One region of the Phytobacter sp. V69 genome, then DNA from elsewhere that is predicted to be linked to it. Evidence: predicted binding sites of a transcription regulator. Region 1 holds the regulator's gene; each other region holds the start of a gene.

The links. Region 1 encodes CRP, which controls carbon source genes, mostly activating them, when cyclic AMP is high. Its sites were predicted from a motif close to ATGTGANNNNNNTCACAT; they were not measured.
Region 2: the regulator CRP is predicted to act here: its motif matches at 4,912-4,929, upstream of ACSZPU_RS08985 (PhzF family phenazine biosynthesis protein).
Region 3: the regulator CRP is predicted to act here: its motif matches at 4,754-4,771, upstream of ACSZPU_RS14655 (6-phosphofructokinase).

Annotation. Positions count from the first base shown of each region.
Region 1 is NZ_CBFFRL010000068.1:587-11,185, reverse strand. Features, by position in the region: gene mdcA (malonate decarboxylase subunit alpha) at 1-23, opposite strand, end outside; gene ACSZPU_RS11810 (hydrolase) at 370-1,386, shown strand; gene ACSZPU_RS11805 (YheU family protein) at 1,388-1,606, shown strand; gene ACSZPU_RS11800 (phosphoribulokinase) at 1,659-2,528, shown strand; gene ACSZPU_RS11795 (OsmC family protein) at 2,639-3,043, opposite strand; gene crp (cAMP-activated global transcriptional regulator CRP) at 3,354-3,986, shown strand; gene ACSZPU_RS11785 (YccS/YhfK family putative transporter) at 4,040-6,118, shown strand; gene argD (bifunctional acetylornithine/succinyldiaminopimelate transaminase) at 6,115-7,335, opposite strand; gene pabA (aminodeoxychorismate synthase component 2) at 7,414-7,986, opposite strand; gene ACSZPU_RS11770 (putative adenosine monophosphate-protein transferase Fic) at 8,017-8,619, opposite strand; gene ficA (FicA/YhfG family antitoxin) at 8,609-8,779, opposite strand; gene ppiA (peptidylprolyl isomerase A) at 8,886-9,458, opposite strand; gene ACSZPU_RS11755 (cytosine deaminase) at 9,614-10,599, opposite strand, start outside.
Region 2 is NZ_CBFFRL010000047.1:12,832-23,430, reverse strand. Features, by position in the region: gene eamA (O-acetylserine/cysteine exporter) at 1-396, shown strand, start outside; gene marB (multiple antibiotic resistance protein MarB) at 435-650, opposite strand; gene marA (MDR efflux pump AcrAB transcriptional activator MarA) at 682-1,065, opposite strand; gene marR (multiple antibiotic resistance transcriptional regulator MarR) at 1,083-1,517, opposite strand; gene ACSZPU_RS09000 (MarC family NAAT transporter) at 1,757-2,431, shown strand; gene ACSZPU_RS08995 (alpha/beta hydrolase) at 2,431-3,588, shown strand; gene ACSZPU_RS08990 (sugar transporter) at 3,633-4,835, opposite strand; gene ACSZPU_RS08985 (PhzF family phenazine biosynthesis protein) at 5,020-5,811, shown strand; gene ACSZPU_RS08980 (SDR family NAD(P)-dependent oxidoreductase) at 5,909-6,586, opposite strand; gene ACSZPU_RS08975 (NanQ anomerase/TabA/YiaL family protein) at 6,589-7,059, opposite strand; gene ACSZPU_RS08970 (sialidase family protein) at 7,056-8,219, opposite strand; gene ACSZPU_RS08965 (sodium:solute symporter family protein) at 8,221-9,645, opposite strand; gene ACSZPU_RS08960 (dihydrodipicolinate synthase family protein) at 9,721-10,599, opposite strand, start outside.
Region 3 is NZ_CBFFRL010000097.1:3,647-14,245, reverse strand. Features, by position in the region: gene ACSZPU_RS14685 (P-loop nucleotide/nucleoside kinase family protein) at 1-343, opposite strand, end outside; gene ACSZPU_RS14680 (PTS sugar transporter subunit IIA) at 340-777, opposite strand; gene ACSZPU_RS14675 (hypothetical protein) at 787-1,056, opposite strand; gene ACSZPU_RS14670 (class II fructose-bisphosphate aldolase) at 1,127-1,969, opposite strand; gene ACSZPU_RS14665 (PTS sugar transporter subunit IIC) at 1,956-3,323, opposite strand; gene ACSZPU_RS14660 (PTS sugar transporter subunit IIB) at 3,316-3,630, opposite strand; gene ACSZPU_RS14655 (6-phosphofructokinase) at 3,641-4,621, opposite strand; gene ACSZPU_RS14650 (YdgH/BhsA/McbA-like domain containing protein) at 5,037-5,249, opposite strand; gene ACSZPU_RS14645 (Crp/Fnr family transcriptional regulator) at 5,391-5,912, shown strand; gene ACSZPU_RS14640 (YgjV family protein) at 5,970-6,473, shown strand; gene ACSZPU_RS14635 (YdgH/BhsA/McbA-like domain containing protein) at 6,523-6,735, opposite strand; gene fdhD (formate dehydrogenase accessory sulfurtransferase FdhD) at 6,865-7,701, opposite strand; gene fdnG (formate dehydrogenase-N subunit alpha) at 7,860-10,599, shown strand, end outside.

The sequences.
Region 1 (10,599 bases):
TCTGGTGTTTGTCCAGATAACATTATTAACCTCCTGATTCAGCGAATCATTTTGATTTGCTTAACACTGAATAAAGTGTGCACTCTGGTGAGAAAGGCATCAATTAAGGATAAAAGACGATTGTTAGCCTGAGAGTAATAATCAATGTCATAATTTGTGATGCAGATCAGAACAGGAGCAAAATAAACCTCGTACAGGAGCGAGATCCGCGTAAGAAGATTCTGTTTTTACTCCCTCTCCTCCACCAAAAAGTGCAGCAAATAAGCAGAAATCGACAAAGGCAAAAAAGGATAATGCCGGGAATTCATAAACACATCACGGAACTGACGGTATAGTAGGCGTTAACGAATTGGAAAATATTGCATCGTCATGACTCAAATAACCCCAGCAGAACTCGACATTCCCGGCGACGACAGCACGCTCTTCCGCCCCATGCGCGGCGGGAGCAATCCGCATTTTCAGACCATGCTGCCGCGTCTTATCCGCCGGAAACTGGGCTTTACCCCAACCTGGCAGCGCCTGGAACTGCCGGATGGCGATTTTGTCGATCTCGCCTGGAGCGAAGACCCTGCGCAGGCGAAACATAAACCCCGCCTGGTGGTTTTTCACGGGCTGGAAGGCAGCCTGCACAGTCCCTACGCTCACGGCCTGATCGAAGCTGCAAAAGCACGCGGCTGGCTGGGCGTAGTGATGCATTTCCGTGGTTGTAGCGGTGAGCCTAACCGTCTTCATCGCATTTACCATTCTGGCGAAACCGAAGACGGCACCTGGTTCTTACACTGGCTGAAACGTGAGTTCGGCGAGGCGCGTACTGCCGCGGTTGGTTATTCACTGGGCGGCAATATGCTCGCCTGCCTGCTGGCGAAAGAAGAAGATAGCGTCCCCCTGGATGCGGCGGTGATTGTCTCTGCCCCCTTCGTGCTGGAAGCGTGCAGCGAGCATATCGAAACCGGCTTCTCACGGGTGTACCAGCACTATTTGCTCAACCTGCTGAAAGCCAACGCGTCGCGCAAGTTAAAAGCCTATCCGGGGTCGTTACCTATTGATTTGCGCCAGTTGAAACGCCTGCGTCGCCTGCGTGATTTCGATGATGCGATTACCGCGCGTATCCACGGTTTTGCCGATGCGATTAACTATTATCGCCAGTGCAGCGCCATGCCATTGCTGAATAAAATCAGCAAACCGACCCTGATCATCCATGCGAAAGACGATCCTTTTATGGATCAAAACGTGATCCCCGATACGCAGACATTGCCGCCATCGGTAGAATATCAACTGACCGAACACGGTGGTCACGTGGGTTTTGTAGGCGGCACGTTGCTGCGCCCGGAAATGTGGCTGGAAAAACGGATCCCCGACTGGCTGCACACTTATCTGGAAAGCTGAAATGATTATTCCCTGGCAGGATCTGGCACCTGAGACGCTGGATAACCTGATTGAAAGCTTTGTCTTGCGCGAAGGCACCGATTATGGTGAACATGAGCGCTCGCTCGAACAAAAGGTCGCCGATGTAAGACGGCAGCTGAAAAACGGCGAGGCCCTACTGGTGTGGTCAGAACTGCATGAAACCGTCAACATTATGCCACGCTCGCAGTTTCGCGAGTAACGTGCAGGGCGGCAGGCTTCACCTACAATAATGGCTTACTCAGGGAGTTGCTATGTCCGCTAAACATCCGGTTATTGCCGTAACAGGTTCCAGCGGTGCGGGAACCACCACCACCAGCCTCGCGTTTCGCAAAATCTTCGCTCAACTGGATTTGCATGCCGCCGAGGTCGAGGGTGACAGCTTTCATCGCTACACCCGCCCTGAGATGGACATGGCAATCCGTAAAGCCCGCGATTTAGGTCGACATATCAGCTACTTTGGCCCGGAAGCGAACGACTTCGGCCTGCTGGAGCAAACCTTTACTGAGTACGGACAAACCGGCAAAGGCCAGGCGCGAAAATACCTGCACACCTACGATGAAGCCGTGCCCTGGAATCAGGTACCCGGCACGTTCACCCCCTGGCAACCGCTGCCGGAACCAACCGATGTACTGTTCTATGAGGGGCTGCACGGCGGCGTGGTGACGCCGCAGCATGATGTGGCTCGCCACGTGGATCTGCTGGTGGGCGTAGTACCCATCGTCAACCTCGAGTGGATGCAAAAGCTGGTGCGCGATACCAGCGAGCGCGGCCATTCCCGCGAGGCGGTGATGGATTCGGTGGTTCGCTCGATGGAAGACTACATCAACTTCATCACCCCACAGTTTTCCCGCACCCATATCAATTTCCAGCGCGTGCCGACCGTGGACACCTCCAACCCGTTCGCCGCCAAAGTCATTCCCTCGCTGGATGAAAGCTTTGTGGTGATTCATTTCCGTAATCTGGAAGGCATTGATTATCCCTGGCTGCTGGCGATGTTGCAGGGCTCATTCATTTCGCACATGAATACTCTGGTGGTGCCGGGCGGGAAAATGGGGCTGGCGATGGAACTCATCATGACGCCGCTGGTACAACGGCTGATGGAAGGTAAGAAGATCGAGTAGTTTTCTGGCAAACAGAAAATCTGCTTCCGCCCGATGTAGCCCCGGTTAGCGCAGCGCCACAGGGGAAATGTCGGATGCTGAAAGTGCCGGAGATCGCCTCCGGCAACACATCAGGCTTCGATCACTTCATACGAGTGTGTGATATTTACCGCTTTCTCCAGCATCAATGCCACAGAGCAGTACTTCTCGGCGGAGAGATCCACCGCACGCGAAACCGCGGCATCTTTCAGCGCTTTGCCGGTCACGATGAAGTGCAAATTAATATGCGTGAACAGGCGCGGAGCCTCTTCACGACGCTCTGACGTTAGCTTCACTTCGCAGTCTGTCACGTCGTGACGCCCTTTTTGCAGGATAGAGACAACATCAATAGCGCTGCATCCGCCTGCCGCCATCAGCACCATTTCCATCGGGCTTGGTGCCTTGTCGCCTGAGTTACCGTCCATCAGGATCTGGTGCCCGGACGCAGACTCGCCAAGGAACGTTAAACCTTCTACCCATTTCACACGAGCTTGCATTTTAATTAACTCCGGAGTTGCAATTTTCTTTACAGATTACGCGCACATAAGAAAAGTCGCAACGGAAGGCGACCTGCGTCAAGCTGAAGCGAGACACCAGGAGACAGGCAGCAAAAGCTATGCTAAAACAATCTGGATGCTACAGTGATATACATTGACGTTTAGCATGTATGCAGAGGACATCACATATTACAGGCCGCAGGCATGTCTGACGGTCCACTTCCCAGCTATCGGGAAGATAGATTGCAACCCCGGACGCGTTGTGTGAATCCAGCGTCTGGAGCCAGCTTATAACAGAGGATAACCGCGCATGGTGCTTGGCAAACCGCAAACAGACCCGACTCTCGAATGGTTCTTGTCTCATTGCCACATTCATAAGTACCCGTCGAAGAGCACGCTGATTCACCAGGGTGAAAAAGCGGAAACGTTGTATTACATCGTCAAAGGCTCAGTGGCTGTGCTAATCAAGGATGAAGAAGGTAAAGAGATGATCCTCTCTTACCTTAACCAGGGAGATTTTATCGGTGAACTGGGTCTGTTCGAAGAGGGTCAGGAGCGTAGTGCATGGGTACGCGCCAAGACAGCTTGTGAAGTGGCCGAAATCTCCTACAAAAAATTCCGTCAGCTCATTCAGGTGAACCCGGATATTCTGATGCGCTTGTCTTCTCAGATGGCGCGTCGTCTGCAGGTTACATCAGAAAAAGTCGGCAACCTCGCATTCCTTGATGTGACGGGCCGCATTGCACAGACGCTGCTGAATCTGGCGAAACAACCGGATGCAATGACCCACCCGGACGGTATGCAAATTAAAATTACTCGTCAGGAAATTGGTCAGATCGTCGGCTGTTCCCGTGAAACTGTGGGACGTATCCTGAAAATGTTGGAAGATCAAAACCTGATCTCTGCACACGGCAAAACTATCGTCGTGTACGGTACACGTTAATTCTCAAGCGGCGCATCGTACTTAGCGATGCGCCGTTTTTGTCTCTATTCCCCATGTGGCGCAGGCTGATTTATCACCCCGAAATCAACTATGCACTGCGACAAACGCTGGTGTTATGCCTCCCTGTGACCGTTGGCCTGCTTATCGGGCGTCTCGATCTCGGTCTGCTGTTCTCTCTTGTTCCTGCCTGCTGCAATATTGCCGGTCTGGATACACCGCACAAACGTTTCTTTAAACGCCTGATCGTTGGCGGTTCACTTTTTGCTGGCAGCAGCCTTACGGTACAGTTGTTACTGACACAAAATATCCCCTTGCCGCTGATCCTGACCGGACTCACGCTATTGCTTGGCGTCACGGCGGAAATCAGCGCCTTGCACGGACGCCTGCTGCCCGCCTCGCTCATTGCGGCCATCTTTACCTTAAGCCTCGCCGGGAATATGCCCGTCTGGGAACCGTTGCTGATTTATGGGCTCGGCACCCTGTGGTACGGCGCGTTTAACGCCTTCTGGTTCTGGCTCTGGCGGGAACAGCCGCTGCGCGAATCGTTAAGCCTGCTCTATCGCCAGTTGGCGGACTACTGTGAAGCAAAATACAGCCTGCTGACGCAACACGCCGATCCGGAAAAAGCCCTCCCGCCGCTGCTGGCACGCCAGCAAAAAGCGGTGGATATGATAAGCCAGAGCTACCAGCAGTTGCATATGCTGGCGGCCAATAAGAACAACGATTACAAGCGGTTGCTGCGTATGTTCCAGGTCGCGCTGGATTTGCAAGAGCATATCTCCGTCAGCCTCCATCAACCGCAAGAGGTTCAGGAGCTGGTTGAACGCAGCCACGCTGAAGAGGTTATCCGCTGGAATGCGCAAACCGTCGCCGCGCGGTTACGGGTGCTCGCCGATGACATTCTCTATCATCGCTATCCCCGGCGTTTCAATATGGATAAGCAGATAGGCGCGCTGGAGAAAATCGCCCGTCAGCACCCGGATAACCCGGTTGGACAGTTCTGCGCCTGGCATTTCAGCCAGATAGCCCGCGTTTTGCGCACCCAGCGTCCACTCTATGTTCGCGACCTGATGGCTGAGAAGCAGCGCCGCCTGCCGCTGCTCCCTGCCTTCAAAAGTTATCTGTCGTTGAAATCCGCTGCCTTTCGCAATGCGGCGCGGATAAGCGTCATGCTCAGCATTGCCAGCCTGATGGGCAGCGCGCTCCATCTGCCCAAGCCTTACTGGATCATGATGACGGTGATGTTTGTCACGCAAAACGGCTACGGTGCCACGCGGGTACGCATTCTGCATCGGGCGGCAGGCACCATGGCCGGATTGATCATTGCCGGCGCAACGCTGCACTACCACGTACCGGAAGGTTTCACGCTGGCGGCAATGCTGATGGTGACGCTGGTGAGCTACCTGATTATCCGCAAAAGCTACGGCTGGGCGATGGTCGGCTTTACTCTCACCGCGGTGTATACACTCCAGTTGCTCACGCTGAACGGCGAGCAGTTTATCGTTGCCCGTCTTATCGACACGCTGATCGGCTGCCTGATCGCTTTTGGCGGTGTTGTCTGGCTGTGGCCCCAGTGGCAAAGCGGCCTGCTGCGCAAAAACGCCCATGACGCGCTGGAAACCTATCAGGATGCCATCCGCCTGATTCTGAGCGATGATCCCCAGGCTACGCCGCTGGCCTGGCAGCGCATGCGGGTAAACCAGGCGCACAACGCCCTCTTCAACTCACTGAATCAGGCGATGCAGGAACCCGGCTTTGACACGCGCTATCTGGCCGATATGAAGCTGTGGGTCACGCACAGTCAGTTTATTGTCGAACACATTAATGCGATGACGACCCTGGCGCGGGAACACACCATGCTCACGCCGGATCTGGCGCAGCGTTATTTACAGTCGTGTGAAATTGCCCTGCAGCGCTGTCAGCAGCGGCTGGAATACGATGGACCGGGAAGTTCGGGGGATGTGAATATTCTGGAAGCACCGGAGAGTATGACGCACGGTCCAATGAGCACGCTGGAACAGCACCTGCAACGTATTCTGGGGCATCTGAGCACCATGCACACCATTTCGTCGGTGGCATGGCGTCAGCGTCCGCATCACGGCATCTGGTTAAATCGCCGCTTACGGTCTTAAGTGTTAATCACTTTCGCTACGGCTTTCGCGAAGCGCTGCATACCTTCATCGATATCGCTCTCTTCAACGATAAGCGCGGGTGCAAAACGCATCACGTCAGGTCCGGCATTCAGTACCATCACACCGGCATCGGCAGCAGCCAGCAGGAAGTCACGTGCGCGACCTTTGAATTGCGGATTCAGTTCGGCACCAATCAACAGCCCCATGCCGCGAATTTCGCTGAAAATATTGTACTGCGCGTTGATCTTCTCCAGATGTTTGACGAACAGCTCGCGTTTCTCGTTCACGCCATTCAACACTTCTGGCGTGTTGATGATGTCGAATGCGGCACCGGCAACGGCACAGGCCAGCGGGTTACCGCCGTAGGTCGAGCCGTGAGAACCCGGATGGAACGCACTGGCGATCTCCTGGGTGGTGAGCATGGCGCTAATCGGGAAACCGCCGCCAAGCGCTTTGGCGCTGGTCAGGATGTCCGGGGTTACGCCATAGTGCATGTAAGCGAACAGATCGCCGCAGCGTCCCATCCCACACTGCACTTCATCAAACACCAACAGCGCGTTGTGTTCGTCGCACAGGTCGCGCAGACCCTGCAGAAACTCTGGGGTTGCCGCCGTTACGCCGCCTTCTCCCTGAATCGGCTCAACCACCACCGCACAGGTATGATCGTCCATCACCGCTTTCACGGCATGCAGGTCGTTATAAGGTACGTGAACGATATCCGCCGGTTTCGGGCCAAAGCCGTCTGAATATTTCGGCTGCCCGCCAACGGTCACGGTGAACAGTGAACGGCCGTGAAACGCATTGTGGAACGCGATGATTTTGCTTTTATGCGGGCTATGGCGTGTAGATGCATAATAACGCGCCAGTTTGAATGCCGTTTCGTTGGCTTCGGTGCCGGAGTTCATAAACACCACACGCTCGGCGAAGGTCGCGTCGATCATCTTACGCGCCAGGCGCAGTGCGGGTTCGTTAGTAAATACGTTGCTGATATGCCACAGGGTCTCGCCCTGGGTTTTTAACGCCTCCACCAGCGCCGGATGGCAGTGTCCCAGAGCGGTAACCGCGATACCACCCGCAAAATCAACGTACTCTTTACCCTGCTGATCCCACACGCGGCTACCTTTTCCCTTCACCGGAATAAATTCGGCCGGTGCGAAAATTGGTAAAATGACGTCGTCGAACGTTGCCCGCGTGATTGCACCTTGCTCAGTTGCCATGTAACCCCACCCTTTTTAAACAAGAAGTAGAAGTGAAAATATAATCACGAAATATGCATAAAAATCACTCAATGGCAACTAAAAATCGGCGCGATGCAGAAAGTTATTCAGCAGCGCATGGCCTTGCTCGCTAAGAATACTTTCCGGATGAAACTGCACCCCTTCCAGATCCCACTGACGATGGCGAATCCCCATGATCTCTTGCGCTTCGCTCCATGCGGTCACCTCAAAGCAGTCCGGGAGCGAAGGCGGGTCGATCAGCAAAGAATGGTAGCGTGTGACGGTTAACGGGTTATTTAGGCCGCGAAAAACCCCCTGCCCCGTATGGGTCACCGGAGAGGTTTTCCCGTGCATAACCTGCTGCGCCCGAACAATGCGCGCACCGAAGACCTGGGCGATGGCCTGGTGACCGAGGCAGACGCCGAGAATCGGCAGCGTACCGGCATAGTGGCGAATGACATCGAGCGAGATGCCCGACTCATCCGGCGTGCAGGGGCCTGGGGAAATCACGATTTTCTCGGGGGCCATGGCGGCGATATCCGCCAGCGTGATCTCGTCATTACGCCTGACCTCAACCTGCGCGCCCAACTCGCAGAAATACTGATACAGGTTCCAGGTAAAAGAGTCGTAATTATCAATAAGCAGGATCATGGCGGCCTCATCATTTTTAGCCGCCCTATTCTACTCAGTTTCGACAGCTTCGCTTACCACTTTGCCGAAGATCTCGCACAGCGGTTTCAGCTCTCCCATCGCCCCTGCCTGGTTCGCTTTACTCCAGCTTTCCGGATCAACGCCCCGCCAGTCCAGCCGATATCCGGCATGCAAAGCCAACTGCTCGAAGAAAATGCGCTGGGCGATACCGTTACCGATACGGAAAGGATGTAATACATTGATTTCGCAGTAGTAATGCGCCAGTCTCTCAATAAACTCTTTCTTCCCGAGCCCCTGCAGCCACGCTTCATCTTCAAGCGCGCGCATTAAAACATTGCCCTCTTTTTCGATGTATTCGAAATGGCAGAAACGGGTATCGCCCTGGTAGATGTCCACCTCACGAAACTGCCCGGCCCAGTAGAAGATATCCTGGTAGATATGGCGGTGAATGGCGCACAGATGCGGCAGACCACGCGCTTGAGGCCCCAGTTCAAGCGTCGCAGCACGCAGCGCGGTCAACTCATACGCGGCCTGCTCCAGACGCTGCGCCTGGTGAATACCCAGCACGTTACGCATCACGTTGATGCCTGGATAGAGGTAAGGATCGCGACCGTCGCCAAATTTATCGCTCATAGTGCCTCCTGAGTTCTTCCAGTCGCACATTTGCCTCGTCGGAGGTAAGCGTCACCAGCGGGCTCTCAACACCTTCAAGACGTCGGCTGGCCTGAAAATTGACATTGCGGTCTTGCTCCCAGAGACGGGATGTTTGTCGGTCAGTGAGTTTTTTGGTCATAACGCCTCCCTGGTGTCTCGGTCATGTGCCACAAGTATAAGCAGCAATTTCGCGTCACGCAGGGAGGGAAACGCGCACAGGCCCGGACGGCCCGTGCGAAAAGAGATTACGGCAGGACTTTAGCAGAGAGGATAACAACCGGTTTTGACGGCACATTCTGATACGGGCCGACGTCGTGGGTTGGAACCTGAGAAATCTTATCGACCACGTCCATCCCTTTCACAATTTTACCAAAGACCGCGTAGCCAAAGTCACGCTGACCGTGGTCGAGGAAGGCGTTATCGGCAACGTTGAGGAAGAACTGGCTGGTGGCGCTGTCTTTATCCGCCGTACGGGCCATGGAGATGGTGCCGCGGGTGTTACGCAAACCGTTATCCGCTTCGTTTTTAATCGGCGGGTTAGGCTGCTTTTGCTGCATTTGTTCAGTGAAACCACCGCCCTGAACCATAAAACCCGGGATCACACGGTGAAAGGTGGTGTTGTTATAAAAACCGTTGTTCACATAATCCACAAAGTTTTTCACCGACACGGGGGCTTTCTGACTGTTCAGCTCCAGTTCGATGTTGCCAGCTGACGTGGTGAGCAGAACATGAGGATCGCCTTTTGCCGCCAGTGCGGAAGAGGAGATTGCAGAAAGGGCACAAACAGCCACAATTGCCGCCAGAGTCGATTTAACCATGAGGTTTCCTTAACGAAATGCAGGTACGAAAGCGAGTGGCTTGATTCTAAAGAGCACTCCGCCACCAGGCCAGCCTTTTACTTAATTTTACTCAATTGAAACATATGTAACGCAGGCTGACCACGCATTGCGTGGCCATTCTGCTATCGCCTTCACTAACTCTTGCGATGAAAAGCCACTTCTTCGCCACCGTTGTCCGTTTGGATCCAACTTTGCGCAGGTTGCGTGGTAGCTATCACCCGTCCCTGGCGAATCGACCAGCGCACCGGCGACTGGCAACGTACCGCATCAAAACAGCTCTCCACCGGCAAAATGATCATATTCGCCGGATTGCCCGTCACAATGCCGTAGTCCTTAAGACCAAAGGTTCTGGCGCTGTTATCGGTAATCAGCCGCAGGCCATCGTCGATTTGCTGATACCCCATCAACTGGCAAACATGCAGACCCATATGCAGCACCTGCAACATGTTGCCCGTACCGAGCGGATACCAGGGATCGAACACATCGTCATGGCCAAAGCAGACGTTAATCCCGGCGGCCAGCATCTCCTTAACGCGCGTAATCCCACGCCGCTTCGGATAATCATCAAAACGCCCCTGCAGATGGATATTCACCAGCGGGTTGGCAACAAAGTTGATACCGGAGAGTTTCAGCAAGCGGAACAGGCGCGAAGTATAAGCGCCATTGTACGAGTGCATCGCCGTGGTGTGGCTGGCGGTCACGCGCGCGCCCATCTCCATTTTCAGCGCCAGCGCCGCTACCGTTTCGACAAACCGCGACTGCTCATCGTCGATCTCGTCACAGTGGATATCCAGCGGTCGGTCATATTTCTTCGCCAGCTCAAAGGCGATGTGCAGCGATTCCACCCCATACTCGCGGGTAAATTCAAAATGGGGGATCGCCCCAACCACATCCGCACCAAGCAGTAAGGCATCTTCCAGCAGCGCCGCCCCGTTGGGATAGGACAAGATCCCTTCCTGTGGGAAAGCAACAATTTGCAGGTCTATCCAGGGCGCGACCTCCTGTTTCACCTCCAGCATCGCTTTCAGCGCCGTTAGCGTTGGATCGGAGACATCTACATGGGTACGCACATGCTGGATACCGTTGGCCATCTGCCATTTCAGCGTCTGCCACGCGCGCT
Region 2 (10,599 bases), on a different contig from region 1:
AGCCATACCTCTCGCCCACCGGTGATGTCGCTGGTGGTCTGGAGCGCGCTGATCCCTATCATTCCGTTTATGGTGGCGTCGCTGATTTTTGAAGGCCCGGCACCGATGCTGCAAAGCCTGGTCAGCATTGACCTGACCACCATCCTGTCGCTGCTTTATCTGGCGTTTGTGGCGACGATTATCTGCTATGGCATCTGGGGTTCACTGCTCGGGCGTTATGAGACCTGGCGCGTTGCGCCGCTGTCACTGCTGGTGCCCGTTGTGGGGATGGCCAGTGCTGCGCTGCTGCTCGGTGAATCGCTGTCTTTACTGCAACTGGGCGGGGCGATGCTGATTATGGCGGGGCTGTACATCAACGTGTTTGGTTTTCGTATCAGTCGTGCGGCTCAGGCGTAAGGCATAAAAAAGCCCCGCCGATGGCGGGGCAAACACGCCTAGGTGCGCTCATTGTAATAAGGCACGCCTAACTCGTCGGATTTATCACTGCCGGAGCCCATATGGTTGAAGTCGAAAGGCGACTGGTTATGGGCGGTGGGCATTATCATAGCGTCACGTGGGTTTTGTTTCGCAGGGTGTGCGAATTGTTCCGCATAACTCTGGCCGGTCAGTAACACCATCACGGTGAGGGCGGCACAGGCAATACGTTTCATGATTTCCTCGATACGTCTTTAAAGCAGGCGATTAGCAATTACAGTGGTTTAACGGAAATAGATAACGGTTCTCACCGGGTATCTCTGTTACGCGATATTTGTGTGGCGGCACGTCAAAGTAGTTTTTGAACGTGCGGGTCAGGGTCTGTTGTGATTCAAACCCATAGCGCTCCGCAAGATACAGAATCGGTTCATTGCTGCCCTTAAGCTTCTGTGCGATTTCAGTCAGCTTACGGCTGCGAATGTATTGCCCCAGCGAGTGGCCCGTCTCTTTTTTAAACATCCGTTGCAGGTGCCATTTGGAGTAACCCGAACGCTCAGACACTTTTTCCAGTGAGAGCGGCGATTCCAGGTTATCTTCGATCCAGTCCAAAATGCTATGAATAGTGATGGCGTCAGTATTGCGTCTGGACATCGTCATACCTCTTTTTGTTACGGCAAGATTTTCTTGAGCAAATGCTCCAGAGTTGCCACTTCTTCTGCCGTTAAGTTTTTTGTTAATTCCTGATTCAGGTTTTGTCCTACTAATTGATGACATTGCTCACACAGCGCCGCGCCGTCGGTGGTCAATTGCACCAGCACGCCGCGTTTGTCATGCGGATTAGGTTTACGTTCGATCCAGCCTTTACAGACCAGTCGGTCAAGCATGCGCGTCAGCGCACCGAGGTCGACGGAGAGGATCTTTTTTAGTTCGACCGGGGTGATACAACCCTGACAGCGGATAGAACAGAGCACTTTAAACTGCGTGGCGGTGATATCCAGCGGCGCGAGGTAGTCGTTAAGTAAGCGATCTTTTTTTTGGTTAACCATGTGGATCAGGCGGCCAAGTGGAATGATTTCGTTAAACAGATCACTTGTGCTTTTCACAATGGTTGCCCCGGCAAGTATATTAGTCACGGCAGATATTATTGCTCAGGCAAGTATAAGTCAACTGAATGAATTAGCTTATGCCACGATTTGCTAAAGTCGCGTTATGGGCGTTTTTTTATTCGCATATGTACATGTATTTATTAGTTAAACTAATACATCAGGAAAGCGGGTGCCCTGCGGGGTGGGTTCCAGATATACTTGCCGATACGTTTGTCTGCTGTGGAGCGCCCTGTTAAATGATGGATTTACTGAAAGCGATTGGCCTTGGACTGGTGGTGCTCTTGCCGCTGGCGAACCCGCTAACCACCGTTGCGCTCTTCCTCGGGCTGGCGGGCAATATGAACAGCGCCCAGCGCAATCAACAGGCGCTGATGGCCTCAATCTATGTCTTTGTCATCATGATGGTGGCGTACTACGCCGGACATCTGGTGATGAATACCTTCGGGATTTCGATTCCCGGTCTGCGTATCGCCGGCGGGTTGATCGTGGCCTTTATCGGTTTTCGCATGTTGTTCCCGCCGCAGAAAATCCATGAAGCGCCGGAAATTAAAACCAAATCGGAAGAGCTGGAAGAAGAGCCGACGGCCAATATCGCCTTCGTTCCACTGGCAATGCCAAGTACGGCCGGGCCAGGGACGATTGCGATGATCATCAGTTCCGCCTCGACCATCCGTGAAAGCACGACTTTTCCTGAATGGGTGCTGTGGATTGCGCCGCCGCTGATTTTTGCCGCCGTGGCGGTGATTCTGTGGGGATGCTTGCGCAGCTCCGGTGCAATCATGCGGCTGGTAGGCAAGGGCGGTATTGAGGCGATTTCCCGCCTGATGGGTTTTTTGCTGGTCTGTATGGGCGTGCAATTTATCATCAACGGCGTGCTGGAAATCATTACGACTTACCCCGCGGGCGTCTGATGCGGCAACCACTATTGTCCTTCCTGCTTATTGCGGCGTTGGCGATTGCCGGTTGCCAGCAGTCGCGGGAACAACAACAGCCGCCGCTGGGGCAGACAAGCTTTGCGGAGTATCAGCAGCAAACCCGTGACTGGGTGGCGGCACATCGGTCATTCCAGACGCTGGATAAAACCCGAGAGCTCACCTGGAACACACCGCAGGAGTGGCGTCCGGCGCACAAAGCTACCCGGGGGATCCTGCTAATTCACGGGCTTGGCGACGCCCCAGGTTCGTTTACCGACATCGCCCCTGAGCTGGCAAAACAGGGTTTCCTGGTGCGTACGGTGCTGCTGGCAGGGCACGGCACGCGCCCAATGGACATGCTGAACGTCAGCGTTGACCAGTGGCGTGAAGTGGTCAACGAGCAGGCCACTATCCTGGAAAAAGAGGTGGGGAACGTATGGCTGGGCGGCTTCTCAACCGGCGGCAACCTCGCGCTGGAATATGCCCTGCAACATCCGCAGGTGCAGGGGCTGTTGCTGTTCTCTCCGGCGATAAAATCGAATACCCGCTACGATTTTCTCGCCCCGGCGGCAGCCGTATTTCGCGACTGGCTGCGTCCACCGAGCGCGGTCTTCCCTCAGCAGATTGCGACCCGTTATCTGCGCGTGCCAACCAACGGTTTTGCTCAGTTCTATCGTACCAGCGCTTCCGCACAGCAACTGGTGACGCACCAGACGTGGAACAAGCCGGTGCTGATGGTGTTGAGCGAGCACGACTCGGTGCTCAATACCGCCTGGATCCTCGACCAGTTCGAGAAAACCTTTACCCATCCGGCCAGTCGTGTGATCTGGTACGGGCTGGCGCGCGCCGAGGTGGCGGCTGACGCCAGAGTGCTGGTTAAGCCTGATTATCTGCCCGCAGAGCGCATCAGCCAGTTTTCGCATATGTCGGTGCTGTTCTCCCCACGTAACCCGGTCTACGGCCGCCACGGCAGCGTGGTGCTTTGTGCGAACGGGCAGCCGGATGCGGCGACGAAGCGCTGTCTGAACGGCGAAGAGGTCTGGTACTCAGACTGGGGGCTGGTGGAGCCCGATAAAGTTCACGCGCGACTGACCTGGAACCCGTGGTTTGACTGGCAGACGCAGGTGATGAACGAGGTGGTGGCAGGGGGATAAATCGCATCAGCCGGGCAATCATCTACCCGGCTGACGGTGAGATATTACATATGGTGCGGTTGCTGCTGGTCTTCCAGCGAGACCGGCCAGCGGCGGAAAATCACCACCGACCAGACCAGAGCGGCCAGTGCCGGAATGGCACCCGCATAGCCAATGGCGGACATCGACCACTGCAGGCTGACTTGGTTACCGACCAGCGCGCCCGCGCCGATACCGATATTGAAAATCCCGGAGAACAGTGACATCGCCACGTCGGTGGCATCCGGTGCCAGCGCCAGCACTTTCACCTGCATCCCTAGGCCGATAATCATAATCGCGACACCCCAGAAGATGCTCAGCACGGCAAGGTTCATCTCGCTGTCTGCCGCAGGACGCAGCAGCAACAGGGACATCACCAGCAGGCCAATCGCGCCGCTGATAAGACTGGACGCATGCTTATTACCCAGTTTGCCGAACAGCACGCTGCCGACAATTCCCGCACCGCCGAGAATCAGCAGCAATACTGTTGCGAAATTACCGCTAAAACCCGCCACATTTTGCACGAACGGCTCAATATAGCTGTAGGCGGTGTAGTGCGCGGTGACTACAACCACCGTCAACAGATAGATGCACAGCAGCGCCGGGCGACGGAACAGCTCAGGCAGGCTGCGCAGTGAACCAGAGTGCTCGCTGGGCAGTTTTGGCAGCAGTTTGATCAGGCACATCATGGTAATCAGCGCGCCAAAAACGATAGCGAAGAACGTGGTTCGCCAGCCGAAATATTGCCCGACGACGCGGCCAATCGGAATACCCAGCACCATTGCCAGCGCGGTACCGGTGGCGATAAGGCTCAGCGCCTGGGCGCGTTTGCCCGCCGGAGCGAGACGAATGGCCAGAGAGGCAGTAATCGACCAGAAAATGGCGTGGGCAAACGCGATGCCGATACGGCTAATCACCAGCACATGGAAGTTCCACGCCAGGAAAGAGAGCACATGGCTGCCAATAAACAGAACGAACAGGGCAATCAGCAGTTTGCGGCGTTCTACCTTGCTGGTGAGCAGCATAAACGGCAGCGACATCAGCGCCACAACCCAGGCGTAGATGGTTAGCATAATGCCGACCTGCGGGGTTTCCATGTCAAAACTTTGTGCAATGTCCGACAGCAGCCCCACGGGCACGAACTCAGTGGTATTAAAAATAAACGCAGCAACGGCCAGCGTAACCACCCGGAGCCACGCGACTTTTCGTGAAACCATTTGTGTTGTCATATGTTTTTTTGGGATCAGTTACAGGAGAAGGAGATGTGCAGATCTTAGATCTATTTCTGCTCAAAATACAAACTTTTTGTGATGAGTGTCTCATTTCTTGTTGGGGTATGACGATGCCTGTTGAAACAAAAAGAAATACAAGGGAAAAACGAAGGAAAAGCAAAGTAAAACAAGAGGAAAGGCTATGCACACAATCGACTTCTATATGGTGGACGCGTTCAGCGACCGTACGTTTGGCGGCAACGCCGCAGCCGTTTGTCCGCTGACGGAATGGTTGCCGGATGATGTGCTGCTGAAAATGGCGCAACAACACAAGCAGTCTGAGACAGCGTTCTTTGTTCGTAACGACGACGGTTTTGAGCTGCGCTGGTTTACCACGCAGTACGAAATCAACCTTTGCGGCCATGCCACGCTTGCCGCCGCGCACGTCATATTTGAATATCTGGATTACCCGGATACGCAGATTAACTTCGCCACCCGTTTTGTCGGTCCGCTCACCGTGAGTCGCAAAGGCGACTGGCTGACGCTGGACTTCCCAGCCTGGCAGACGGGGTTGGTGGAAGCGCCGCCTGCGCTGCTGTTTGAAACGCTGGGTATCACCAAGGCCAAAGAGGTACGAGTGGCGCGTGATTACATGGTGGTGCTGGAAAATCAGCAGCAGGTTGAGGCCATCACCCCGAATATCAACGCCATGATCCCGTTAAAGAAAATGGTTTGCATTACCGCGCCCGGTGATGAGCATGATTTTGTTAGCCGCTTTTTCTGTCCGGGTGAATCCGTGCCGGAAGACCCGGTTACCGGTTCAACCCATAGCATGCTGATTCCGTACTGGGCAGAAAAACTCGGCAAAAACGCCCTGCAGGCGCGCCAGGTATCTGCCCGTGGCGGCGATCTGCGCTGCGAAGCGCGTGGCGAAAGGGTGTCGATTGGCGGCCAGGCCACCACCTATCTGATTGGCAAAATCTATTTGCGCTGAGAAATAAAAATGGGTGACAGTGTCACCCATTTTGTTGGACCACAATGCTGGATGCGGCCAACGCCTTATCCGGCCTACAAACAATAAGCCTGGCCCTTCACTTAAGCGATGCGCCGCCGCAAATCACCAGCTCTTGCCCGGTAATGGCGGCTGCGTCCGCTGACAACACAAACCCCACCAGTGCGGCCACTTCCTCAGGCTTAATCAAGCACCCGATGGGTGGCATATTGGGTGGCGAACTTTCGCGTCCGGGTGCACTGAGCATCGGCGTTTGCGTCGCACCGGGGGCGACCACGTTGGCGGTGATGCCGCGTGGGGCAAGCTCAGCCGCCCAGCTACGCACCATTCCGACCAGCGCCGCCTTGGTGGCAACATACTGCGATCGTCCCGCCGCGCCGCGCGATGTCCGGCTGCCCACCACCACAATTCTGCCACCAGAGGACATCTGTGGGGCGAAGTGATTGACCAGCGTTTCCGCCGCCAGCACGTGCAGTTGCCACAACCGCTGGCTAACCTCATGCGTTAACTCACCTAGCGGTGCTGCGGCCATCATCCCGGCGGCATGAATCACCGCATGGGGTACAGGCAGGGTGGTTAGCACATCACGCAGCGCCGCGCTGTCGCTGAGATCGACGCATACGCTGTTAAACTGCGCGCTGTCGCGGGTGACTTTCGAGCGGCTAAGCCCGGTGACATTCCACCCCTGGCCGAGTAGGCGGCTGACGATGGCTTCGCCGATACCCGAACTTGCTCCTGTTACGATCGCATGCGGCATGTTTACACCTCCAGCAGCGTGCGCGGAACTTTAAACACCGCTTTGCGGATCGTCATCGGTTCTGCCGCCGCGCACAGGGCCTGGTGCGGCTCGCCCGGTAAAAACACCGCAAAATCACCCGCCTGCAATAACATGCTCACCGGCAGTTCGGCGGTGGTGGTGATAAACAGATCCGGCTTACGCTCCTCATCGGTTGCCAGAGGCGCGTACTGCGTACCGGCACAGATTATCTCTTCACCTGTCAGCAATACCTGAATATCTGCCCACTGGTGGTGATATTCCGTATGGCGGACTTCACGCAGTTGCGTATTGGCCGGGCCGACGGTGCAGAACCACTCTGCACCGGACAACTGAAACCGGCCATCGTCGCGCGCCTGCAGTTCATCGAATGCACACTGAGGAAGCGCGAGGATATCGCGCAGTACCGCAGGCAACCCTGCCTGCGGCAGGGCGTCAAGATTGCCAAAAATCACACTGACTCCTTAACCCATTCCGGCGATACGCGAACGTATTTAATCGCTTGGCGGAAATAGGTATAAGCGATATGCAAACTGCCGTCCGCACCTTGTTTGATGCTCGGGTAGGAGAACTCGCGGTTCAGTTTTTCCTGTGAGTTATTGGTCATGCAATAGCCGTCACCTTCGTCCAGATGACGTTGCCACGGCCAGCTTTTCCCGCCGTCAGGCGAAATTGCCACGGTCATCGGCGCACGCGGTGCACCCCAGAACGCGCTGCGACCGCTGGTCACTTCCGGTTCTTTGCGGCTATCGCCATCGTCGATTTCGTCATACAGCGAAGCACGACGTTCCTGCGCACCGGCGGCACTCATGTAGTTAAAGACCAATGCCAGATTGCCGTCCGCCAGCGTCGTAACCTGAATGGACGAGTTGTTGTTTGGTAACGTTGTCGGCTCCGGCACGGACCAGCTTTCACCGCCGTCGGTCGACTGGCTGTAATAGATGTTATCCGCCCAGCGACTGCGGAAAAGCGCAACCAGGGTTCCATTGTGCAGTGCAGCGATGTTCATGTGCACGCAACCAAGGCTTTCCGGGACTTCCACATCGCGCCAGGTTTTCCCCTGGTCGGCGGAGATTTTTACCGCGCTGATGTCATCATTACCGACCCATTTCTCGCCCGGTTTGGTGCGGCAATAGAAGACCGGCAGCAGCCAGTTGCCATTTTCCAGCACGGTGAGCGGCTGGCGAATAAAGGTGCCCGGTTTATCCAGCAGGGTGGCGATCTCGCCCCAGCTCGCGCCAAGGTCATTCGACTGGCAGTAGCGCACAATTGCCGTGTCCTGATTGCCGGAAAGCTGGGCGGTCCACATCAGCCACAGCACGTTATCCGGGGCGAGGAACAGCACCGGGTTTTGCTCGGAACGGCTGGCATCTTCAGACAGTTTTACCGCCTCGCTCCAGCTGTCGCTGCCCGGTGCGAGGCGCGAGCCCCACACGGAAATATCCGCAACGCCTTCCTGGGTGCCGCCAAACCAGACGCACATCAGCGTGCCATCGGGCAGCGGCAGAATGTTGGCCGCGTGGTTTTGCGGGCAGGGTGAGGGCAGCATCGCGCTGATGACACGAGCATCTTCTTGCTGACGTAATACGCCATCGCGATTAACAGTAACGGACATATCAAACTCCACTATTTTGTACAGGTGTTGGTGCTTTTGTTTTCGCCTTCGCGTGTGCTTTGTTCGGGATAATGCGGTCCAGGGCCATAATCACCGCCGGAGTAATCAGCGCGATATACATGTTGTTGATACCGAACGGGTCGCCCAGCACATACCACAGTGATGTCACGACGCAGGAGCCAATCAGGCCAGCGTTCGCGCCACGGGTGCTTTTAAAGAACGGCGCATAGAAGGCAATCACCGCAACCACCGTGATGGACAGACGGATAGCACGGGTAAAGAACGACAGTTTCAGCACTTCCGGAACCAGCAGCACGAAAATCAGCGGCAGGAAGCCAATCAGTAACGATAACCAGCGCGTGGCTTTAAATTCTTGCTCTGGCGTTGGGTTACGGTAAGGCACATAGAAATCTTTCACCACCAGCGAGGCGATAGCCAATGCCACGGTACTGACGCTCACGAAAATGGATGCAACAAGTGACGTTGTCACGAGTCCGGCAATCCATGGGTTCATGTCCTGCAGGAAAATCGGCATTGCATACAGGCTGTTAATTTCCGGGTGCAGGTATTTTGCCGCCACGCCGATAACGGCGATCGCCAGCGCAATCGGCATACAGAAGAAAAATGCAATCCAGGTGGAACGCTTCGCAGACTGCACATCTTTGGTCGAACAGATGGCCTGAATCACGAACTGGGTACAGAAAATGGAGCCGATAGTCCCAATCAACCAGGCGAAAATGGTGCTGGCACCGAAGTTACCGTCCCAGGTCCAGTAGAAGTCCGGCATTTTCTGGACCATCGGGGTGAAACCACCGGTTTTGTACAGTGCAAAACCCATGATGACCAGAATACCGAAGTACTTAAGCGCACTGTGCAGCAGGGTAACCCAGGCCACGCCTTTCATCCCGCCGTAGGCAAAGTAGAAGGTACTGACGATGGCGGTAATAAAGGCGGCCACCGGCAGGCTCACTTTTAATACCGTAGAAATCGCCGCCGCGCCGCTCACGTAGTTGCCGACGTTCACCAGTAGCAAGGCATAAATCATGATGATAGAAATGATGTTTTTGGTGCTGTTGCCGTACTTCTCTGCAATCGCGCCGGAGATAGTAATTTTGCCGGTGTTATAAATACGTTTGACCAGCAGCAGGCCGAAAATCGGGAAGCCGATCGCCGCACCCAGTACCGACCAGGAGGCAGCGATCCCGCCTTCGAAGGCCGCCTGTGCGGTACCGACGGTTGATTTCGCGCCAATGTATTCAGACATTAATAAGATACCAACGATAAAGGCCGGCATCGCGCGGGAGCCTTCCATAAAGTCGCCGGAGTTTTTACTGCGTAAACGGAACGTAAGCCAGGTGGTAAAGACGATATAGGCAATGACTATACCGACAATTATCAGGGTATCTTGTGAAGTAAACGTGTTCATCTTTGCCTCTCTTTGGGGCGAGTGAAGCCAGGGCACCTGAGGTGCCCAATATTCTAATGACGAATGAAAAACGCCTTAACGCACGTACTGCGTTACGATCTGGCGAATTTGCTGTTGTTGTTCTTCGGTAAATGACACGGCATAACGACTTTCGCCGACGTTATAGCCCATCAGTTGCACTGCTTTTTTAACCGCCGCCGGAGAGAAACCTACGCTATATAAATCGGTGCGCAGTCCGGTGACATTTTCTTGTGCCTGACGAGAGCCTTCAACGTCGCCTGCGTTGAAATGCGACCAGATCGCATTAATTTCGTTCGGGGCGACGTTAGCAAGGCCGGAGATACAGGCCGAGCAACCTTCCACGAATCCCCGGTGAATCAGGGAGTCCGGACCGTTAAGGACATTGAAATTCTCCATGTCCTTCACCGCGTTCAGAAAACCACTCAGGCTTTCATAGCTTCCTGCGCTATCTTTAATCCCAATAATGTTCGGATGCTGAGCCAGCACGCGAACCGTTTGCGGTTCAAGCGTATTCCCGGTGCGGGCAGGAATGTTGTACAGAAATACCGGTACGCTGAGGGCATCAGCGACGGCGGTATAATGGGTAATTAATTCGTTTTGTTTTAAGGGGACAAAATACGGGGTGATCACGGAAACCGCGTCGACGCCCAGTTTTTCAATTTGTTTACCCAGACGGATGGTTTCGCGGGTAGAGATCTCACCAATGTGTGCCACCACATTGGCGCGACCGGCCACCTCATCAACGCAGGCTGCGGTGACGGTGATTTTTTCCTGCTCATTGAGCACAAAAAACTCGCCGTTTGTGCCGCCGCAGAAAATGCCGTTGCCGGCCCTCAGTTGGCGATTGACCTGTTCTTTCAGTGACTGAACATGCAATCCGCCTTCTGCATCAAAAGGCGTGACGATCGCCGTCAGTACGCCTTCAATTTTCTT
Region 3 (10,599 bases), on a different contig from region 1:
GAGCGACCGCGTTCCAGACTTCAAGAATCCGCGTCACCCCGGCCTTCTCCAGGTACTCAACCAGCTTCTCCTTTGGCTGAAAACCAAACCAGGCGTCGACGATAAACGGGCAGCCTGCTGGCGCATGGCGAATGATCGACCAGATAACATCATAGGCCGCGCAGCCCAGCTTGCGGTTAAACGCCCGGTCGATTTCGCTAAACTGCGCCATAAACGGCTCTTTAATGCCGTCGATGGTCAGAATGGGCAGTGAAAACCGTTCCGACAGCTGACGCGTCACCGTGGTTTTGCCGGATGCCGGTACACCGTTGACCAGCACGACCGTTTTCATTTGCGTAGTCATAACAGCGCCACCACCTCCTCCCTTGTCCGTGCCACCCGCAGTGCCGCCATCGTTTCATCGTTGTCCAGCAGATGTACGATGGCGCGGATCCCTTCTTCAATATGCGCATTGCTGTTGCGTGCCCCGAACATAATGACAATGTCCGCCGCCTCACTTTCACCAAAGCGTATCGGTTCCTGTAACAACACCAGGCTAAAGCAATCCCGCTTCACGCCACACTCCGGGCGCGCATGCGGCATGGCGACGCCCTCATCAAACACATAATAGGCACCATGTTCCAGCGTACTGTCGATCACCGCTTCGCCATAGCGGGCCTCCAGATAGCCCCCGTCAATCAGGGGCCGGGCGGCCAGCCGAATCACCTGCCGCCAGTCCTTTTCCGTTACGCCAACCTGAATCGCATCCGCTTCGATGAGAAGATCTTTAATCGTCATCCGTTCTCCCTAAATATTACGCCGAATAATATTGCGCAATTCGTCGATACGAATAAAGAGAGAATCCACTTCATGGCGATGCTGTTTACTTTTAGCAAAGACATTTAATGCCCGGTTATACAGCAACATTAATTGTTTTTGCACATCGCTATTTCGCGGATCCTCCACCAGATTACCTTCCAGTTTCTTAATATCGACAGCCAGCAATTCAGCCTGCCTGTCATATTCTTCCACCGCCGTATCGTCTTTTTTCCACAACGACTTCAATGATTCAAACATGACTCACTCCCGCCCCGACGTGTGCCGGAGCACCAGGGTTATGGAATAAAATTAACGTGGTAATGCAGGATTATTTAAATAAATTCATTTTCTCGACCAGCACCTGAGTGACGGCATCGTTGGCAGGGATCAGGAATTTACGCACGCTGTCATTCACCTTCCCTTTTTCAAAGGTCGATTTGCACTGACCAACCCACTGCACATTCATCTCGGTGCCGACGTTTACTTTATTGATACCTTCGGTCACGGCTTTACGCATATCCTCATCGCTCACGCCGGTTCCGCCATGCAGCACCAGCGGCGTACCGGTGGCGGCGCTGATCTCCTGCAGACGCTGATGCTGAATCTGCGCCTTGCCGGTATAGAGCCCGTGTACCGTACCGACCGACACCGCCAACATGTCCACGTGAGTTTCTTCGACAAAACGCGCCGCGTCCTCCACGGTAGTAAAGCAAATGTCCTCTTCAGCCACGGCTTTTCCGTCTTCCGAACCGCCAATTGCGCCTAATTCAGCTTCAACCGAAATACCGCGCGGACGCGCCATCTCCACCACAATGCGGGTATTGGCAATATTCTCATCAATATCCAGATGCGAACCGTCGTACATAATTGAACTGAATCCGGCATCGATTGCAGTCTGAATCGCATTAATATCCGAGCAGTGATCCAGATGCAAACAGGTGGGCACATTTTCGCTTGCCGATAATGAGCGCACGGAATCCACCAATAATTGATAGCCCAGATATTGCGCTGTCCCGGTGGATATCTGAATCATTAACGGGCTGTTAGTTTGTTTTGCCGCTTTAAAAAAGGCCGGCAGCATTTCCAGGCAATGTAAATTAAAGGAACCGACCGCTTTAAAATGACGTTCTTTGGCAATCTCTAACAGCGCAGTGAAATTATGCAGACTCATGGACTTTCTCCCCTTTAGGTTTAGCTGACTTGCCATTAACGAACCAGGCAAGGAACGCGACAAAGACAATAAACAGAGCGACAAACAGCCAGTTATTCTGGAAGGCATGACCCAGAACCAGGCCAGAGCTGATGACATCGGAGTCACTGAACGTCACCCCGGTAAAGCCGTAACTTTCCAGCATCGGCACCAGGATGGCCGGCAGGAAGGTAATAAAGAGACCGTGGACAACGCCGCCGATAACCGCACCACGACGCCCGCCCAATGCGTTACCAAAAACACCCGCCGTGCCACCCGCGAAGAAGTTGGTCAGCAGGCCAGGCAGGATCATCGCCAGACCAAACATCGGGAAGACCAGCATGCCGATAATCGAACCGACAGTAGTGGCCAGGAAGCCGACAATGACCGCGTTCGGGGCGTAGGGGAACAGGACCGGACAATCGAGCGCTGGTTTGGCGTCCGGGACGATGCGCATGGCGATACCCCGAAAAGCAGGCACCAGTTCGTTCAACAACAGACGGACGCCGCTATAAAGGACGAACACCCCGGCCACAAACTGGATGGATTGCATAAAGGCGTACATCAGGAAGTTCACGCCATGGGAGAACTGACCGATGTATTCCGGACCTGCCGCCACCGCCGGGATCAGGTACATCGGCACCATCACCACCGCCATGGCAAGATAGGTATCCTGCAGGAATTTAAAGTTATCCGGCAGTTGCAGGTCTTCCGTGGAGCGGGAGCCCTTGCCGACCACTTTCGCCACCGCCGCCTGTACCAGATAGCCGATGGTGCAGAAGTGCCCCAACGCCACGTCATCAGAACCGGTAATGCGTCTGACCACCGGTTGCGCCAGCGCCGGCATCAGTACCGCCATCGCACCGCCAAAAATACCGCCCGTGAGGATCAGCGGCAGCCCGGTCAGGCCCGCTTTGTAACCAATAACCGCCCCGATGGTCGCCATCCACAGCAATGCCTGGCCCGTCAGGAAGATGTATTTCAGCGGCGTCAGGCGGGCAATAATGATGTTGACCGCGAAAATCACCATCAGCGTCAACGCCACTTCGGAACCCAGTTCGCGGTTCGCCAGCCCGGCGATGGCCGCTACGTCGGTGATATAACCTTTCATCCCGAAACCGTGGGTGAAGATATCGTTCAGGAAAGTCAGGGTAGCGACGATGATATTGATCCCCGCCATCATGATTAAAAAGCCGAGCAGCGTTTTAAAGGTGCCTTCGGCAATTTTTCCCGGTGATTTCTTTTGTAAGATCAAACCGAGCATGGCAATAAAGGCGATTAATATCGATGCCTGCCCGAGTAAATCTTTGACGATAAACTCAACAAAGCTATTCATGGTCAGCTACCTTCATGTTATGCAATTTTAAGAACGCGATAATTTTTTGTTCGATCTCTTCTTTATCGGTTAATTTATTAAGCACGACGACACGTCTGATTTCTTCTTCACTGGCATCCGCCGTTAAAATGTCGGCAAATACTTTTTGTGTCAAAATCATATCGGATTTAAATGCACCGGCTTCTGAAACTGTGGTGTGTTCAACTTTTGCCGGAATTTCTAATTTTTTCAGCACCGCTTTCGCGCTCATTTCGATCGCAAAGCTGGAGCCGAGGCCGCAGCCACATACGCAAAGAACTTTAAGCATGTAAATCTCCTCAAATAATATTGAGTTGTTTGGCCAGTTTGTAGGGATGTCCTTCTGTGTCTACCAGACGTTTTTTCATACTAATAAGATCAATTGGAATAGGTTTATTACTGGAATTGATAATAATGGCTTTATTCTTCATGCCAGATTGAATACAACGTACCACTTCACTGGCCATAATGGTGCCCTGATAAATCTCTTCACAGGTGGGATCACCGTTACGTAAACCATAGCCAATAATCGTTTTACGAATACGCACGCCAATCCGCGGTTCAAGCTGCTTCATCATGGTGTCGATAGCGCCCTGAAAACCGGGCGTATACTCTCTGGTGTAACCTTCGGAGCACAGGATCACCACGCTGTTCTGGCTGGCAAGGCGGTTTTTAATGCGTTGAGATAACTCATCAATTGGGATCTGGCATTCCGGAATAAGGGCAATATCCGCATTGCTTTTGATCGCCGATTGCAGCGTCAACTCGCCACAGTAGCCTCCCAGCACTTCCACCATAAATACGCGGCCAGGTAACGCCCGACCAGTATTTCGCAGGCGGGAAACCTCCTTGATAATTTGTTCGCAGGCGGTAGAAAAACCAATTGAATAATCACTGCCATACACATCATTATCAATCGTCATACCGACGCCAAAACAATTAATATCAAACTCACTGAGCGTATTTAAAAATTGCAGCGATCCGTCACCACCCGCCATAACGAGCACATCAATTCGCAACGATTTTAATTTCTTCGCAATCGCTTCGTATTCACTGCGCACTAATTTACGGGTTGTGCGACCAGACGTAATAACAGGGATAGAGGAAATGGAAAAATCCACTAAATCCCGCCAGTCAATTTCATTGTGTTTCTTTTCAAGTAAACCAGGTATCCCTCCATTGAACAGGGTAATTTCTGCCTGTGCCAGTCTCGCAATCTGAAAAATAAAATTATTTATTCCCGATACATCACCACCGCTAATGACTACACCGATTTTCATCGCGAATTCCCTACTGGCTGCCTGTGCGAATATTTTTCCCTGACTTCAAGGGTCATATTTGCAATGAAAGTCACATTTTATGGATAATTCTCTTACCACCAACCATTGACACCAATGTTAAACACTCATTATTTGTGATAACAATCACATAAACGCAGTGAGATTCAACTCACAGTATTTTTAATAATTCCTTTTCAATCATTGAGTTATAAAAACATGAAATTGGGGATGTTACGGGGAAATAAAATCGCCGTTAAGGCTTTTAGACGGATAGTAATTTTGTGATTGTAGCCGCATTTTTTAGCGTAAAAGAGGCATACGGGAAGAGATATTCAGAAGCGGGAGAGCGAAAACCGGGGAGAAAAGAACCTGTCCCCGCTCCGAAGAGTCAGGGACAGCGGCAGTGCGGGAAAACTTATTTGGTCAGTTCAGCAGTCATATGAACCTGGTTACCGCTGAAAGCTTCGGTAATCTGGTATGAAGACGCGCCAGCCTGCTGTGCCTGAGCGGCAATTTTCGCTTCTGCACCGGACAGAGTAGAGTCAGTTGCGGTGACGGTCTGAGCAGCGAATGAACCGAAAGAAGAAGCCAGAGCGATAACTGCGACAAAAGTTTTGATGCTTTTCATGATATATACCCTTCTGTATGTTTGTTTATATAAGGCGTTGTGCCTCGATGAAATGAATAATAGTCCTTAACCCCATCAACAAACAGCGGAATGATTTGCATTTATCTTTCAAATTATTTGAATCATAAAAGAGGGTGAAAAATGACCCCAGACTGGCTCACCGCCTTGCAGCAATTCGGACGCACGCGCAGCGTGTCGGCGATGGATATTCTACAACGTCAGGGGGAGCCACAGCACACCATGTTTTGGTTGCAGGAGGGGACGGCACGCGCGGTGTATCACTCGGCACAGGGCCACGAACGAGTGAAAGAGTTCTATTTCGCCGGGGAGTGCTGTTTTCTCTACCTGAGCTGGCTCACCGGTTCGCTGGCGGATTACAGCCTGCAAATGCTAACCCCAGGCAGGCTTTGCGAAATCCCGCTACGCCTGCTCGATAAACCCGAACACCTCGCCGCGCGACTGGCGCTGCTCAGCCAGCAGGTGGTTTACAAAGAGAAGAAAGAGCAGATGTTTTTGCTCAATAACCCCGAACAGCGCTGGCAATACGTGCAGGCCAATTTCCCGGACTGGGAACAGCAGCTCACGCAAAAAGATCTTGCCAGCTACATTGGTATCTCCCCGGTGAGTCTGTCGCGGATTCGCGGGCGGCTTAACAAAGGTTAACGACCCACACTCCTGCCCGAATTATTCTGCGCCACTCTTTTGCTGCAGGACGATGCGATGACCCCATTTTTCCTCTCACAAATTCTGGCGGGCCTGTCGTTTGGCCTGGATTTGCTGGCCTTTCAGTTTGTCCGTCGCCAGCGTTCTCTGTTGACGCTCGCCTGTTCGACCTGTCTGCTGGCACTACATTTCTGGCTGCTCGGTGAAGTCAGCGCCTGTGGACTGATGGCGCTGGCAGCCTGCCGATATCTTCTGGCAACCGTTACCACGAGCCAGCGAGTGAAAGGGAGATTTCTTTGTGCGTCGCTGCTGTGCAGCGTACTGACCTGGCAGCATCCAACGGATATCTTCCCGCTGGCGGGCAGTTTGCTTATGACGGTTGCCGCATTTCATTCAACGGCTGTGGGGTTACGGCTGATCACGCTGAACGGCAGCCTGTGCTGGCTTATCAATAATATTCTGGCGGGTTCGCCGATGGCGATACTGATGGAGAGTGTGTTTATGCTGAGTACACTGGCGTCGTACTGGCGGCTAAAGCGAGGAGCGGCAACGGCCGGGTAATTCAGAAACGAAAAAAGCGCCCGCAGGCGCTCTTTCGACAGTGTTACGCTTATTTGGTCAGTTCTGCGGTCATATGCACGCGGTCACCGGTGAAGGCTTCGGTGATGTGATAAGAAGAGGCACCGGCCTGCTGAGCCTGAGCAGCGATTTTCGCTTCTGCACCGTCCATTGTGGAGGAGGTTGCGGTCACTGTCTGTGCAGCGAATGAACCGAAAGAAGAAGCCAGAGCGATAACTGCGACAAAAGTTTTGATGCTTTTCATGATATAAACCCTTCTGAATGTTTGTTGATATGAGGCGCTGTGTCTCGATGAAGTAAATACTAGACCTGAACTTCATCAACAAAAAGCGGAAGAATTTGTCATCAATATTCAAAAAAACTGATTTAAATCTTAACCCGAGATCAAACGCTGTGGATGGGCATAAATCGTGGCCCTGCTCGGCTTGCAAAAGCCCACCAGCGTCAGGTTACAGCGCTCGGCAACCTCAACGGCCAGCGTAGTCGCAGCGGAAACGGCAAACAGAATTTCCACGCCGCACATGGCTGATTTCTGCACCATCTCATAGCTCGCACGGCTGGAGACCAGCGCAGCACCCGTCTGCCAGGACGCCCCTTCATGGGCGCGATGACCCAGCAGCTTATCCAGCGCCACGTGACGACCCACATCCTCATGCCCTCCCGCCAGTTGCCCGGAAGGCAACATCCACGCGGCCGCGTGGGTACATCCCGTTAATTTGCCAATCGGCTGGAAATCCGTGAGATGCGTCAGGGCCTGGTCGAGGTTTGCCAGATCAAAGGTCTGCGTAAACGGCAGCGGCGCGACAGGCTTGCCGATATCGTTCAGTTGCTCAACACCGCACACGCCGCACCCCGTACGCCCGGCCAGCGCGCGACGTCGCTCTTTCAGCCCCATAAACCGACGGCTGGAAAGCTCAATCTGCACTTCCAGACCATTGCAGGACGGCACAACCTCCATGCCATAAATATCCTGGCGAGTTTCTATAATCCCTTCGGATAAGGAAAAACCGACGGCAAACCACTCCAGGTCTTTGGGTGAAGCCATCATCACAACATGGGAAATACCGTTATAAACCAGTGCAATGGGGACTTCCTCCGCCAACACATCGTTGCGGGGATGTTGCAGATCGTCCCGTTTCCAAAGTGAAATCTGTCGGGAACCTGCGATTAGGTCAGCATTTTCGGGTGGTGTTGTATGGGTTTTGTTCACGTTGTTTTAACCGAATTGGAACAGACTTACCTACAATATGATATTCTGAAGATATACCCCTTTTGGGCCAGGGGATAAGCATCAATTTTGTACCTTTGCGGCGACGACCGCAAAGCAAATAAAAAACCTCGTGACAATGTCGAAACAAGGAGCAAACCATGCAGGTCAGCAGAAGGCAGTTCTTTAAGATCTGCGCTGGCGGTATGGCAGGTACAACTGCAGCGGCACTGGGCTTTGCGCCTGGTGTGGCGCTGGCGGAGACGCGGCAATACAAATTGCTGCGCACCCGTGAAACACGAAACACCTGCACATACTGTTCTGTCGGCTGTGGGCTATTAATGTATAGCCTCGGCGACGGCGCGAAAAACGCCAAAGCCTCTATCTTCCATATCGAAGGCGACCCGGACCATCCGGTAAACCGTGGTGCACTCTGTCCGAAAGGCGCAGGTCTGGTGGATTTCATCCATTCAGAAAGCCGCCTGAAATACCCGGAATACCGCGCACCAGGCTCCGACAAATGGCAACAAATCACCTGGGATGACGCGTTTGATCGCATCGCGAAACTGATCAAACAAGACCGTGATGCGAACTACATCGCGCAAAATGCCGAAGGCACCACCGTTAACCGCTGGCTGTCCACCGGTATGCTGTGCGCCTCCGCCTCCAGTAACGAAACCGGTTATCTGACCCAGAAATTTACCCGCGCCCTCGGCATGCTTGCCGTGGATAACCAGGCGCGTGTCTGACACGGACCAACGGTAGCAAGTCTTGCTCCAACGTTTGGTCGCGGTGCGATGACCAACCACTGGGTAGATATGAAAAACGCCAACCTCATCGTCGTGATGGGTGGGAATGCTGCTGAAGCGCATCCGGTGGGATTCCGCTGGGCGATGGAAGCAAAAATCCATAATGGCGCCAAATTAATCGTTATCGATCCTCGCTTTACGCGAACCGCTTCGGTCGCGGATTTTTACACGCCCATTCGTTCCGGGACGGATATCGCCTTCCTCTCCGGCGTTCTGCTGTACCTGCTGACGAATGAAAAATACAACCGCGAATACACCGAGGCCTACACCAACGCCAGCCTGATCGTGCGTGAGGATTTCGGCTTCGAAGATGGCCTGTTTACCGGCTATGACGCGGACAAACGTAAATACGACAAAACCAGCTGGAACTATGAAATGGACGAGCAGGGTTTCGCCAAACGCGATACCACGCTTACCCATCCACGCTGCGTATGGAATTTACTGAAACAACACGTTTCGCGCTATACGCCGGAAGTGGTGGAAAACATCTGCGGTACGCCGAAAGCCGACTTCCTGAAAGTCTGCGAGTACATCGCCGAAACCAGCGCCCACGACAAAACGGCCTCGTTCCTGTACGCGCTGGGCTGGACACAGCACTCCATCGGCGCGCAGAACATTCGCACCATGGCGATGATCCAGTTGCTGCTTGGCAACATGGGGATGGCAGGCGGCGGCGTGAACGCCCTGCGTGGTCACTCCAATATTCAGGGGCTGACCGACTTAGGCTTGCTGTCGCAAAGCCTGCCGGGTTACATGACCCTGCCAAGCGAGAAACAGGCGGATCTGCAAACCTACCTGACAGCCAACACACCTAAACCGTTGGTGCAGGGCCAGGTGAACTACTGGGGCAACTACCCGAAATTCTTCGTCTCGATGATGAAAGCCTTCTATGGCGACAAAGCGACGAAGGACAACAGCTGGGGCTTCGACTGGTTGCCGAAATGGGACAAGGGTTATGACGTTCTGCAGTATTTCGACATGATGTTTAAAGGTCAGGTGAACGGTTATCTCTGCCAGGGCTTTAACCCGGTGGCGTCGTTCCCGAACAAAAACAAGGTCGTTGCGGCGCTGTCGAAACTGAAATTCCTGGTGACCATCGACCCGCTCAACACGGAAACTTCCACCTTCTGGCAGAACCACGGTGAGTCGAACGATGTCGATTCATCGAAAATCCAGACTGAGGTGTTCCGCCTGCCCTGCACCTGCTTTGCCGAAGAGAACGGCTCCATCGTGAACTCCGGCCGCTGGCTGCAATGGCACTGGAAAGGCGCAGACGCGCCGGGTGAAGCGGTCACCGATGGCGAAATTCTGGCGGGCATCTTCCTGCGCCTGCGCAAAATGTACGCCGAAGAAGGCGGTGCCAACCCGGAACAGGTGCTGAACATGACCTGGAACTACTCCACGCCACATGAACCGGCTTCGGAAGAAGTGGCAATGGAAAGTAACGGGAAAGCGCTGGCGGATGTTATCGATCCGATCACCAATACCGTGCTGGTGAAAAAAGGTCAGCAGCTAAGTTCCTTCGCCCAGTTGCGTGATGACGGTACCACGTCCAGCGGATGCTGGATCTTCGCCGGTAGCTGGACGCCGGACGGCAACCAGATGGCGCGTCGTGATAACGCCGATCCGTCAGGCCTTGGGAATACGCTCGGCTGGGCATGGGCATGGCCGTTGAACCGCCGCATCCTGTATAACCGCGCCTCGGCGGACCCGCAGGGTAAACCCTGGGATCCGAATCGCCAGCTCCTGAAATGGGACGGGGCGAAATGGGGTGGTGTGGATATCCCGGATTACAGCACTGCCGCACCGGGCAGCGATGTGGGGCCGTTTATCATGCAGCCGGAAGGGATGGGACGTCTGTTTGCTACCGATAAGATGGCAGAAGGGCCGTTCCCGGAACATTACGAGCCGTTTGAAACGCCGCTGGGTACCAACCCGCTACACCCGAATGTTGTCTTTAACCCTGCAGCACGTGTCTTCAAAGACGACATGGCGCAGATGGGCAAAGCGGACAAGTTCCCGTATGTCGGCACCACTTACCGCCTGACCGAACACTTCCACTACTGGACCAAGCACGCGTTGCTCAACGCCA